Regions from separate parts of the Bacillus sp. KICET-3 genome, predicted to be linked through region 2. Evidence: predicted binding sites of a transcription regulator. Region 2 holds the regulator's gene; each other region holds the start of a gene.
What was found. The regulator LexA, encoded in region 2, represses DNA repair genes until DNA is damaged. The targets are predictions, from matches to a motif close to CGAACATATGTTCG.
Positions count from the first base shown of each region.

Region 1: a site for LexA is predicted at 1,788-1,801, ahead of recA (recombinase RecA). Genes of this name have one in related genera too.
Region 3: a site for LexA is predicted at 1,454-1,467, ahead of ruvA (Holliday junction branch migration protein RuvA). Genes of this name have one in related genera too.

Region 1 covers NZ_CP137345.1:1,902,979-1,907,262, reverse strand. Annotated here, with positions in the region: gene rny (ribonuclease Y) at 1-288, opposite strand, end outside; gene recA (recombinase RecA) at 668-1,714, opposite strand; gene R5H20_RS09610 (competence/damage-inducible protein A) at 1,896-3,146, opposite strand; gene pgsA (CDP-diacylglycerol--glycerol-3-phosphate 3-phosphatidyltransferase) at 3,167-3,748, opposite strand; gene R5H20_RS09600 (helix-turn-helix domain-containing protein) at 3,810-4,284, opposite strand, start outside.
Region 2 covers NZ_CP137345.1:2,290,445-2,294,728, reverse strand. Annotated here, with positions in the region: gene tkt (transketolase) at 1-536, opposite strand, end outside; gene R5H20_RS11675 (DUF896 domain-containing protein) at 713-946, opposite strand; gene R5H20_RS11670 (YneB family resolvase-like protein) at 994-1,656, opposite strand; gene yneA (cell division suppressor protein YneA) at 1,677-1,988, opposite strand; gene lexA (transcriptional repressor LexA) at 2,145-2,768, shown strand; gene R5H20_RS11655 (peptidase G2 autoproteolytic cleavage domain-containing protein) at 3,098-4,284, opposite strand, start outside.
Region 3 covers NZ_CP137345.1:3,233,724-3,238,007, reverse strand. Annotated here, with positions in the region: gene R5H20_RS16505 (protein kinase domain-containing protein) at 1-616, opposite strand, end outside; gene R5H20_RS16500 (BofC C-terminal domain-containing protein) at 840-1,388, shown strand; gene ruvA (Holliday junction branch migration protein RuvA) at 1,533-2,138, shown strand; gene ruvB (Holliday junction branch migration DNA helicase RuvB) at 2,149-3,150, shown strand; gene R5H20_RS16485 (DUF2905 domain-containing protein) at 3,147-3,347, shown strand; gene queA (tRNA preQ1(34) S-adenosylmethionine ribosyltransferase-isomerase QueA) at 3,382-4,284, shown strand, end outside.

The sequences.
Region 1 (4,284 bases), 390 kb from region 2:
GTTTTCTTCCTTTTGAAGTAAACGGTTTTCTTGTTTTTGAAGCTCATTTCGTCTTTCACGAACTTCTTGTTCAGCTTCTATCCGAAGCGTATGAATCTCGTCCTTTGCTTCAAGAAGGGCTTCTTTTTTCAACGCTTCAGCATCCCGCTTTGCGTCTCCAAGAATTTGTTCGGCTGCATTCCGCGCACCTGAAATTTTTGCTTCGGCAATGATTTTACGAACATAGTAGCCAACAACTAAACAGAATAGGCTCAGCAAAATGGAGATGAGAATTGTTAAAGGACTCATACTTTCACCTCCTCTTGCTATGAACTTGTTTCTTGCTAAAAGTAAGTGTCGGCATGTACATTGTACTTTCTTCTCAACATACAGAACCTTCACAGGGAATGAAGAAGCTTCACAGCCCTTGTCAAGTTTAAATGTTTATCAATCATGTTAAGAAAAACAAGTGATACAATTTCATTGTAATTGTGTGGGAAATACTTGTCAAGCTTACGGTCTTAACGTTTCAAAAGATATTCGCCGCTTATGGCGCTTCAAACCGCTGAAAATGGAAGAGGAGCTTCGGCGCGGGCAGCTGTCGGAGCGTTTTTTTAAGTGGAGGGGGGAATCGGTGCCTCAGCAAAAAGCTGAAGAAAAGGCCGCCGATCCATCGGCGGCCTTAATATTAAAATTCGAGTTCTTCCTGGATTTCTTCGTCATCACCTTTAGGAGCCTGACTGCCGGCATCATCCAATCCATAATGCTCCCTGATCTGCTCCTGGATCATCAGAAGCACGTCTTTGTTTTCTTTCAGGAACTGCTTCGCATTTTCGCGGCCCTGTCCAAGACGTTCATCCTGGTAGGAGTACCATGCACCGCTTTTTTGCACGATGTCAAGCTCTGTTCCAAGGTCGATGATCTCCCCTTCTTTTGAGATTCCTTCGCCGTACATAATGTCCACTTCGGCTGTCCGGAAAGGAGGGGCCACTTTGTTTTTCACGACTTTAATTTTCGTCTTGTTCCCCATGACATCATTGCCTTGTTTAAGCTGTTCGGCTCGGCGCACTTCAAGGCGCACAGAAGAATAGAACTTCAAGGCCCTTCCGCCCGGAGTCGTCTCCGGATTACCAAACATTACACCGACTTTTTCGCGGATCTGGTTAATAAAGATCGCGATGGTTTTCGATTTATTGATGGCTCCGGAAAGCTTCCGCAGCGCCTGGGACATCAGTCTGGCCTGCAGGCCGACATGAGAATCTCCCATGTCTCCTTCGATTTCCGCTTTCGGCACGAGCGCAGCAACCGAGTCGATGACAACGATATCAACGGCTCCGCTTCTGACAAGCGCTTCCGCAATTTCAAGCGCCTGTTCTCCCGTATCAGGCTGGGACAGCAGCAGCTCGTCAATGTTGACACCTAATTTTTGCGCGTAAACGGGGTCCAGCGCGTGTTCGGCGTCTATGAACGCAGCCTGTCCGCCCTGCTGTTGAACTTCGGCAATCGCATGAAGAGCCACCGTCGTTTTACCAGAGCTTTCAGGACCGTATACTTCAATAATCCTTCCGCGCGGATATCCGCCCACACCGAGGGCTGCATCGAGCGCTAAAGAACCGCTCGGTACAGTTGAAATTCTTGTTTCAGTCTGTTCGCCCAGTTTCATAATCGAACCTTTACCAAACTGTTTTTCTATTTGTTTAAGCGCCATGTCTAAGGCTGCCTGACGATCACTCATTCTATTTTTTCCTCCTTTATCACTTCCGCTATATCTACTATACCTTGTTTGCACTGATTTGCCAAGAAAAAAGCGAACGCATATTCGATTTTTTTGACGGGTTTTAAACGATAAAAATATGATCTCATAGGATAAAGCGGTCTTTTTTAAAAGGAAGATTCTCCGAAAAAGATATTATCGCTTATTTTCCCAGCACATTCAGCAGCAGATGGCAGCCGTATTTGGCGGAACGCTTCCTGACCGCGGATCTGGAGCCGGCAAACATGAATTCATGCACCTCTTCTGCTTTGCCGTTCACAGAGACCCCGATAAATACCTTTCCTGCGGGATGGCCTTCCTGCGTATTCGGACCGGCTACTCCGGTAAAGCTGATGCCGATGTCGCTTCCGGTTTTGTTTCTGATGCCTGCTGCGAGCTCCTTCGCGCATTCCGCGCTGACGGCTCCGAAGCGGTTCAGCGTTTCTTCGGAAACTCCTGCCGCTGAAACTTTCAATTCGTTTGTGTAGCAGACGGCTCCTCCTCTGAAATATTCGGAGGCTCCGCTGAGCTCCGTCAGCCAGCTCGAAAACAGCCCGCCTGTAAAGCTTTCCGCGGCAGACAGCGTCATCCCTTTGCGGACGCAGGCTTTCGCAAGCTCTTCAACAAGCGAAGTATCGTCATATCCGTAAAAGAACTCCCCAACACGCTCTAAAATCCGGTCTTCCGTTTCTTTAAGAAGGCGTTCCGTCTCAGCCGGATCCGCGTGTTTGGCCGTCAGCCTGAGGGTCACTTCCCCATCGGCCGCCAAAGGCGCGATCGTCGGGTTAGTCTGAGCGTCAATAAGGTCTTCCAAATCCGTTTCAAGCTGGGATTCTCCGATTCCGAAGAACCGAAGCACCCTTGAGACGATTTTTTCCTTTGAGCCCAGTTTTTCAAGAATGAGCGGCTTCGCTTCGTTTTCAAACATTGGGTTCAGCTCTTTCGGAGGTCCGGGAAGAAGCATGTAAAAGCGGGATTCATGCTCCAAAAGCATCCCCGGGGCCATGCCGAACCGGTTTGGCAATACATCAGACCCTTCGAGGATCAGTGCCTGCTTCCGATTGTTCGGTGACATCGTGCGGTTCGTTTTTTTGAAATAATCCTCAATCGATTGAAAGGCTTCTTCATCAAGCTGAAGCGGACGTCCGACGACCTCGGCGATCGTTTCTTTTGTCAAATCGTCTTTCGTCGGCCCGAGCCCGCCGGAAAAGATGATGAAATCAGACCTTTCCTGCGCGGTTTTAATCACTTGCTTCAAGCGTTCGGGATTGTCTCCAACCGCTGTATGATAAAAAACATTGATGCCGATTTCCGCGAGCTGCTTGCTGATAAACTGCGCGTTCGTATTGGCAATTTGCCCAAGCAAAAGCTCTGAACCGACGGCAATGATTTCAGCTTTTCTTTCCAGTTTCATGTTTTCCACTTCCCTAATGTTTAGTTCGATGTTTTTAAAGCGTCCCAGTTCTTAGCGAAATAATCCCATCCGGATACGACGGTGAAAAAGACGGCCACCCATAATGCCAGAGAGCCAAACGGGAACGAGACGAGCTCAAATGGCAGATTGTGCAGGAGAAGCGCTGAAATGGCGATGATCTGTGCCCATGTTTTCACTTTTCCAAGCATATTCGCCGCCACGACTTCCCCTGTCCCTGCAAGAACAAGGCGGAGTCCTGTCACAGCGAATTCCCGGCTGATAATGACGATCGCCATCCATGCCGGCGCCAGATGGTAATGAACCAAAATGATCAAAGCCGTGGATACGAGCAATTTGTCTGCAAGCGGATCAAGAAATTTCCCGAAGTTCGTCACAAGATTCAGCTTTCTCGCATAATAACCGTCGACCCAATCGGTAACAGATGCGAAAATAAACAGAAGGGCGCCGATCAGATGTGCGACCGGAATCGATTCGTTTCCGAAAGAAAGCGATCCCCACTGAAACGGAACAAGCATGATGATCATGAAAATAGGAATTAAGGCGATTCTCGAAAGCGTAATTTTATTCGGTAAGTTAAACATAAAGTTGCCTCCATATGTATCGTATTATTGCTGATGGACGAAAGAAAAAGTCATCCGGGCATTAAGATGACTTTTCCTCCTTTTTATTTTGAATCGTTATATTTTGTGTCATCACATTCTTCGGATCAAGTTCATAGGAAAGAACCTTGCCGTTGATTTTAATTTCCACACCCGGTGCATATCCGATCCGCAAATCAATCTGATCCTGGTCGGTTATATTTTTTTGAAAGGTCTCCCCTTTTTTCATCGTTCCTTCTTTAAGAGAGTTTCCTTTCGCATCCTGCACCCTTACCCAGGAGTCTCCAGTCGTTTTCACCTCAAGCTCAAGCTTATCAGCTCCCGATACTTCATAGGTGGTCGAGCTGCCCTGGCTGCTTACGGTCTTGATGTTCAACTCTTTTTTCTCATCGGCCTGCTCATCATCACCGTTTTCTTTTTTGTCTTTGTCCGCGGCTTTTTCGTTATCCCCGCTTTTTTGATTTTCCTTCGTCAGCGGTGAATCCTTGGAGACGTCGTACTTGCTTTGCGTCTCCTCT
Region 2 (4,284 bases):
AAACGGCCGAGCTTCAGATGGCCAGCAAGAGAAGCCGCTTCTGATGATATTCCTTCCATTAAGTCTCCGTCACCGCAAATGCTGTATGTATAATGGTCGACAACACGATACTCGTCACGATTATAAGTTTCCGCAAGGTGGCGTTCTGCAAGAGCCATACCGACCGCCATTGCGATTCCTTGTCCAAGCGGGCCTGTCGTCGCATCAACCCCAGGAGTATGTCCAAATTCAGGGTGCCCAGGCGTTTTGCTGCCCCATTGCCGGAAATTCTTTAAGTCATCCATTGAAACGTCATATCCGCTTAAATGAAGCATGCTGTACAACAGCATAGAACCGTGTCCGGCAGATAGCACAAAGCGGTCTCTGTTGAACCAATTAGGATTCTCAGGGTTTACATTCATCATTTTAGTCCAAAGCGCATAAGCCATTGGAGCAGCCCCCATCGGCATGCCTGGATGGCCGGATTTGGCTTTTTCGATAGCATCTATGGATAGTGTTCGTATCGTTGCTACAGACTTTAATTCAATCGTTTTCATTTTTATCCCCTTCCTGTATGTACTCTACTTTCTTATCATAAATCTACCCATCAGTTTTCACAACCATTTCAGCTCAAAAGCTGAATGAAAAAATCATGAATTTTTGTCATGCTTTCCTTATTGTTCATCAATAGTATATACAAAAAGGGAATACGATATTGGCGTATTCCCTGAAATTAATGCAGCCTGCGGCTTCTTTTTTCCTTTTTCAGCTTTTCGGGAGTTACATCATTGCCCTCCGGATCTACGATCGTTACGTTTTTCAAAGTATTTTTCATAGATGCGCGGACTCCCTTCAGATATTCTTGGCGAAGCTGCTGCTGTTCGGCTTTTTCTTCGTCTGTTAAAGAGCCAGTTTTTGATTTTTTGGCAAGCTCTTTAATTCTGGCTATTTTTTCTTTAGAAATCATGGTAAACTCCTTTAATCTGTTTAATCTTCATACTACTAAATTCGCTCTCATTTGACAACAGATTGGTCTGATCCGCCCTCTTTAAATTCCTGGTAGCGGCGGTGAACAGTTGCTTTGGAAATGCTGTAGCCAAAACCTCTTAGAACCGCTGCAATCTCGGCAAACGTCAGCTTGTTTTCCCTCAGCCTGATGATTTCCGACAACGGGGCTTCTATCCGCTCCCTGCCGGTTCCTTCATGCTGATTTTTCAAGTTTTTCTCCGGACGGTATCCGTTTTCGACCGCTTTTTTCATGCCCCTTTTTATTTTCAGATTATGGATCTTCCGCTGATATTCTTCCACAATGCCGACAATCTCCAAAACCATTGAGTCTGCTTCTGAAAGTTCCAGCTGTCCCCTGTGGGCCAATGTGTAGATTTGGACACCTTCTTTATATAAACAGTGAAGCAGCGCGATTTTTGCATTGCCTCTGCCGAGCCGCGTGTCATCCTGAATTAAAACGGCGTCGACATCAGACGTTTTTATCTCTTCAAGCAAATCGAGGACGCCGTCGCGATCCAGCTCATATCCGCTCGCCTGTTCGGAAATGACTTTCAAAACGGTCATCCCGTGCTCGGCGGCAAGCATTGCAAGCTCTTCTTCCTGCCGTTTTAAGGAGGTCTCCTGCTGTTCTTTCGCCGTGCTCACCCTGGTGTATATAATCGCATTCACGGAAATCCCCCCCATTCCTGTTACTCTACCACAGCCAGCTGATATTGGTCAGAGTGCTGCTTGGTTACCGGCACGACTAAAACATCGCCGGGTTGGATAACGGATGTCGGCAAATCGTTTTGTTCGGCAACCCACTCGATGAATTTTTGCCTGTCGGCGGCTTTTCCTCCTTGAATGCGGTCTGCCAGCCCCCATAACGAATCCCCTTCTTGAACTTCTATTTTAACATATTGCTTGTTTTCTTCGATCTTAGCGGCAAAAGACATAAACAGAATACAAATGCTAATCCCGACGGTAAAGAGACTAACGAAAATGAATGATTCTTTTTTCAAATCGATCACCTCAAACAGAATATTTGTTCGCTTTTAGTGACTTCAGTATACATACGAACAAATGTTTCTGTCAATCGTTTTTTTCGAACCTATGTTTGTACTCAAAGGAAAAACATGCTATAATCTAGCTAAAATCGACGTTTTGAGGTGCAAAACATGACGAAGCTATCAAAAAGACAACTTGATATTTTGCGTTTCATAAAGGAAGAAGTGAAGCGCAAAGGCTATCCGCCTTCCGTGAGGGAGATTGGCGAAGCGGTCGGCCTGGCATCAAGTTCAACCGTACACGGCCATTTGGCAAGGCTTGAAACAAAGGGGCTGATCAGAAGGGACCCGACAAAGCCGAGAGCGATTGAAATCCTGGACACTGAAGAAGGAGTCCACATTCCGAAAAACCAGGTTGTCAATGTTCCCGTCATCGGAAAGGTGACGGCCGGAACACCGATTACCGCCGTCGAAAATATCGAGGAGTACTTTCCGCTTCCGGATCGCCTGGCTCCGCCGGACGAGCATGTTTTCATGCTGGAGATTATGGGGGAAAGCATGATAGACGCAGGAATATTGGATAAAGACTATGTGATTGTGAAACAGCAGAACACGGCAAACAACGGTGACATCGTCGTCGCCATGACCGAGGACGATGAAGCGACCGTCAAACGGTTTTTCAAGGAAGCGAACCATATCCGCCTGCAGCCGGAGAACCCGACGATGGAGCCGATCATTCTGCAAAATGTAACCATTCTCGGAAAAGTGATCGGCGTTTTCCGCACCGTCCATTAAAAGGGGAAGCTCTTCTTGCTGCCGGTTATTCCGGCAGCTTTTTTGCATAAAAAAATCAGGTTCATATCCGGACCCGTTTTGGGAGGATGAACCTGAAAAGAGGAATTCATAATATGCTTACAACATCATTATCTCCGATATCATATTTCCAGTCAACAAAAAAGTTGCATAAAGGAAACTTTTTTTAGGCTTCGCCGGAACTGCCGGCCCCGGAACCTGCCCTTGCCATCTAGCTCAGCATGTCCCGCCGATCTCTCCCGATAGTGAATGTTTGGCACTCCAGTTGTGAATGAAATATGGAGAAATGTCTCTTCTGCCCGTCTTGCCCGCTATTTAATCATGACAAGCGCGATCCCGTATCCTTTTTCAAGGCTGTAAGGAGCGGTTATTTTCATCACTTTCCAAGAACCTGCGCCAGCCCTTGTCCCGATTCCGTTAAGCGCCTTGATGTAATCGCCTTGTTGTACCGTGCCGTCAATCCGTACATACTGCCGTCCCAAAAGGCCAACGACATGCCATTGGTCTCCGGCAGCCCGCAGAAAACGGCTCGCTTCCAGAGTTTCATCAAAGTCGGGATTTATTTTCGGGATGCGAATCGTCTCCCCTGTTTCTTCATCAATCGCGTTCTCTTCAATCAATCCGCCGAATTCGTTCGTCAAATAGCGTTCCTGCCGGGCGAACCCCAATTCTCCCGAAATAAAAGCGACCGTTTCCGAAATAACCCCCAGCATGTCATCCCCTGCTTGGGCCGGTGCGATTTTTTCTCCTCTTAACGCCACAATGGTGCCTGTTTCGATGAGCTGCCCGTTTTCACTTTCAAAATACTCTCCGTATCCGGTTAAGGAAGACCTGACAGAACCCGCAAATGTTCCATTCCCGTAAAGGGAATCCAGAAGCCATTTAATTGACTGGTATCCCCCGGCTACTGTGTACGGCTCTTCAAGCGTAATGCTTTCAGAGGACAGTATCGTTCTGGATACGCTGTTTCCTTTAATATGAGAGTTGTTTGAAGCGGTGATAAAGGCGCGGGAGCCCTCTGTGCTGGAACCGCCTGAAGACCCGATGACGGCATTTCTTTCGCCTTTGGCCGTAATATCGCCTGTTCCTGCGATGACGGCGCTTGATGGCTCAAACGCAAAGCCTGAGGTGGTGGCAATTTGCGCTCCGCCCTTTAAGCTGACGGGTACCTGCTGGTAGGTTTGCCCTTTAATGGATGCAGCCGCATCATACCCCTCTGCGAGAACGCCGACGACCACGGCCTGGCTGTTCGGTGTCTGAATTCCTACTGTACCGCCATCGGCTATCATCGTTCCATTCATAATATTGACATTATAAAGCCCGCCGCCAATCGAGATTCCTTTTGGAGCGGAATGATAAATATCGAAGTTTGAAATTTTGACATGATCGGTTTTATTTGCCCCGCCTGACAGATTGATATCGACGCCGGCCTTTTTAAATCCGCGGATTTTGATGCCGTTGATCGTGATGTTTTGACTGCGGTACTGCAAGGCTACCA
Region 3 (4,284 bases), 940 kb from region 2:
GGAGCTTTTGCGGGAATCCGTTTTTTTTATAAAAAATTTGATAAGCTGTTTTTAAGTCATCCCACTGTGTGCATTCTTTCGTTTGCAAAAATCTGGCGACATCGATGACTTTTATTTGCCCGGAAGGCGTCAGTATCAGATTGCGCAGATGGATGTCAGACGGATTCAGCCCCCTGCGCCGCGCGTCGTTTAACGCGCGGTCCACCTCCTTGATCATGTCATCCTGAATGGGGATCCCTTTATTGAGACACTCATAAAATGTATGTCCTTGAATATATTCCATTAGAATATACGAATGTCCCGTCTCATAAATATCGGGATAATAAGAAGAATCGGACAGCTTTTTGTATATTTCCGCTTCTTTTTCAGCGGTTTTTCTAAACTCGGGAAAAAAGACCTTCAGCGCCATTTCCCTCCCCTGATCGGTCAGCTTAAACACATAAGCGCTTCGTCCTTTCCCGATGAGTTCTATTTCATCGGGCTTTTTGACAAGCTTGTTAAATCTTTTTTTCGTGTTATATATAACGGCTTCTGCATAAGTTTTTGCCTTTGTCACGCCTGAGTTCACCTTCTTTTTAAGGGCTCTTAAAGAATCTCTATAATGTTGTTTATACATGAGATTGGACGATTTTGCATCCTAAATGCCTGAAACAATATGAATCGCTAAAAAAAGTAATAATTGTAAACGGATTGTAAAGCGATTGTCTCATCAAAAAACTGCGGCCTCCGGCGGCGGCATTCGCGCATTTTCATATGAGAAACTGCGGGAAATGGTTAATTTCCAACGGCGTTGGTCACACTATGAGTAAAATCGTGAAGGCAAAAAGAAGGTGATATTGATGAACAGCCGAAAAGTGAGGAAGAAAAACGGGTTTTTACTGCTTTGCAGCTTGTCTCTGGCTGCCGTTTTCAGCTTTCAGCAGAGTGCTGCCGCAGCCGAACCGGCCCCCGATAAAAAGCCGGCTAAAGTTCACATTCAGTTTGAAAAAGTGTATTTGGACGGTGATGTTGGAATTGAAAACCGGGAAGTCACCATTGGCAAAGTGGAGGATTTCAAAGTCGCTTACAAAGGATGGCAGCTTATTGATCATAAAAAGAATTTCATGTTGTTTCGCAAGCAGGTCGATGACATCTCTCCTCTCAGCAAAACAAACGGCTATATCGGCGTGACGGAAGACGGCGTTATTTCGACGTTTCACGGACGCCCGGGAATTTTATCTGAACCGATTCAATCCTTTTTCCAGATTGATATAAAACGCCTTGAAAGCCGGATGGCCGATGATCTCAAGAAAGGCATTCCATACCGTACGAAAAAGGAATTTGAACATGTCATTGAGGCAGTAAAATCGTCCGGAAACCGGCATCATTTGAAGGATATGAAGACATGACGCAGTTATGTCTTTTTTTAAGTGTAAAAAAGATTTGATCATCGGTACGTGCGTTTGCTGCTGAGCGAACATATGTTAACTTTTTCATTCTAGCTTTGCCTGTTTTATGTTACAATGAAGAGCAGTCAAAGAGGTGAATGAACGTTGATCGAATTTGTTAAGGGGACCATTGAATATGTATCGCCCCAGTATATCGTGATTGAAAACGGCGGAATCGGATACCAGGTCTTTACCCCGAATCCATTTATTTATAAAGAAAAAAGCAAAGAAACAATTTATACATACCATTACATAAAAGAAGACGCGTCTTCCCTGTACGGATTTTCGGCAAGGGAAGAAAGAATGCTGTTTGCAAAACTGCTTGATGTGACGGGAATCGGCCCGAAAGGAGCGCTTGCCATCCTTGCTTCCGGCGATCCCGGGGCGGTTATTGAAGCGATTGAAAATGAGGACGAAGCATTTCTGGTCAAATTCCCCGGTGTGGGCAAAAAAACAGCCAGACAGATCATTCTCGACTTGAAAGGAAAATTGGCGGATGCCGTCCCAACAATGGCGGCGAGCCTGTTCAACCATGAGGAGCGGGAGCAGGCGCATGAAGCTTCAACCGCGCTCGAGGAAGCGCTTGAAGCTTTAAGCGCGCTCGGCTACTCTGACCGCGAAATTAAAAAAGTGCTGCCTCACTTGAAAAAAGAAGAGGCGCTCTCAACGGATCAATATGTCAAAAAAGCACTGCAAAAACTATTAAAGTAAGGTGATGTTCATGGATGATCGGCTTGTATCAAGTGAACTAGACAACCATGAATCAGCGATTGAGCAGAGTTTGCGGCCGCAAAAGCTCGCTCAGTACATCGGCCAGGAAAAGGTCAAAGATAACCTCAGAATCTTCATCGAAGCTGCGAAAATGAGGGAGGAGACATTGGACCATGTCCTCTTATACGGCCCTCCCGGATTGGGGAAAACGACGCTTGCCGCAATCATCGCCAATGAAATGGGTGTAAACATCCGCACGACATCGGGGCCCGCGATCGAACGCCCCGGCGATTTGGCGGCGATTCTGACGGCGCTTGAGCCGGGAGACGTATTATTTATTGACGAAATCCACCGTCTGCACCGCTCGATCGAAGAAGTCCTGTATCCGGCGATGGAAGATTTCTGCCTTGATATCGTCATCGGAAAAGGTCCGTCAGCCCGCTCCGTCAGGCTGGATCTTCCGCCTTTCACGCTCGTCGGCGCAACTACAAGAGTAGGGCTTTTGACGGCGCCGCTCAGAGACAGGTTTGGCGTTTTGTCAAGGCTTGAGTATTATAACCAGGACGAGCTGTCAAACATCGTCGTCAGAACGGCAGAGCTGTTTGAAGTTGATATTGACCCGCTCTCCGCCCGGGAAATCGCAAGACGGTCAAGGGGCACACCGCGAATTGCCAACAGACTCTTAAGGCGGGTCAGAGATTTTGCCCAGGTGCTTGGCAACAGCTCCATTACGGAAGAGGTAGCGGTTGATGCGCTTGAGCGCCTTCAAGTGGACAGACTCGGGCTCGACCATATTGACCGTAAGCTTTTATTGGGCATGATTGAAAAATTTGGCGGCGGCCCCGTCGGCATCGATACGATTTCCGCCACGATCGGCGAGGAATCCCATACGATTGAAGATGTGTATGAGCCTTATCTTCTCCAGATCGGCTTTATTCAAAGGACGCCGCGGGGACGCATTGTAACCCCTGATGTTTACAGCCATTTTAAAATGGAGGTTCCAAAGCCATGACTGACTTTCCAAAGATGCTGATGCTTTTAGGCGCTGTCATTTTTGCCGTCGGTTTATTCATGCAAGTCATCGGCAAACTGCCGGGAGACATTTTTGTAAAAAAAGGGAATGTGACATTTTTCTTTCCGGTTGTCACGTGTATTGTCATCAGTATCATCCTGTCCGTGCTGTTCTCAATCTTCGGACGGATGAAGTAAGATCAAAGTATACAGATAGAATAAGGTGAAAAACATGAAAGTAGAATTATTTGATTTTGACCTGCCGGAGCGTCTGATTGCCCAGGTTCCGCTTAAAGAACGGGACGCTTCCCGGCTGATGGTGCTTAATAAACAAACGGGGGACATCACCCACAGCACCTTTAAGCACATCATTGATTTTATGCAGGCGGGCGACTGTCTCGTGCTGAACGATACGCGGGTTCTCCCTGCACGCTTATTCGGCATTAAAGAAGAGACAGGTGCCAAGGTCGAAGTGCTCCTGTTAAAACAGGAGGAAGGCGACATCTGGGAGACGCTCGTCAAACCTGCCAAGCGGGTGAAGCGGGGCACCGTTCTTACGTTCGGTGACGGACGTCTTACAGCAGTCTGCACAGAAGAGCTCGACCACGGCGGAAGAAAAATCGAGTTCCGCTATGAAGGGATTTTCTACGAGGTGCTTGAATCCCTCGGCGAAATGCCGCTGCCTCCTTATATCAAAGAACAGCTCGATGATAAGGAGCGCTACCAGACGGTATATTCCAAGAAACAAGGATCAGCGGCTGCGCCTACGGCCGGGCTGCATTTTACGGAAGAAATACTTGAAGCGCTCAAACAAAAAGGCGTGGAGATTGCATTTATCACCCTTCATGTCGGACTCGGAACATTCCGGCCTGTCAGCGCGGAACATGTGGAAGAGCATGATATGCATGCCGAGTTTTATGAAATGACGGAAGAAACGGCCGCGATTCTTAACCGCGTCAAAGATAGCGGGGGGCGGATCATTTCCGTCGGCACGACTTCGACGAGAACCCTGGAAACGATCGCTTCTGAGAATGACGGCCGTTTCAGGGAAGCGAGAGGCTGGACGTCTATTTTTATTTATCCGGGCTATACGTTCAAGGCGATAGACGGGATGGTTACGAACTTTCATCTGCCG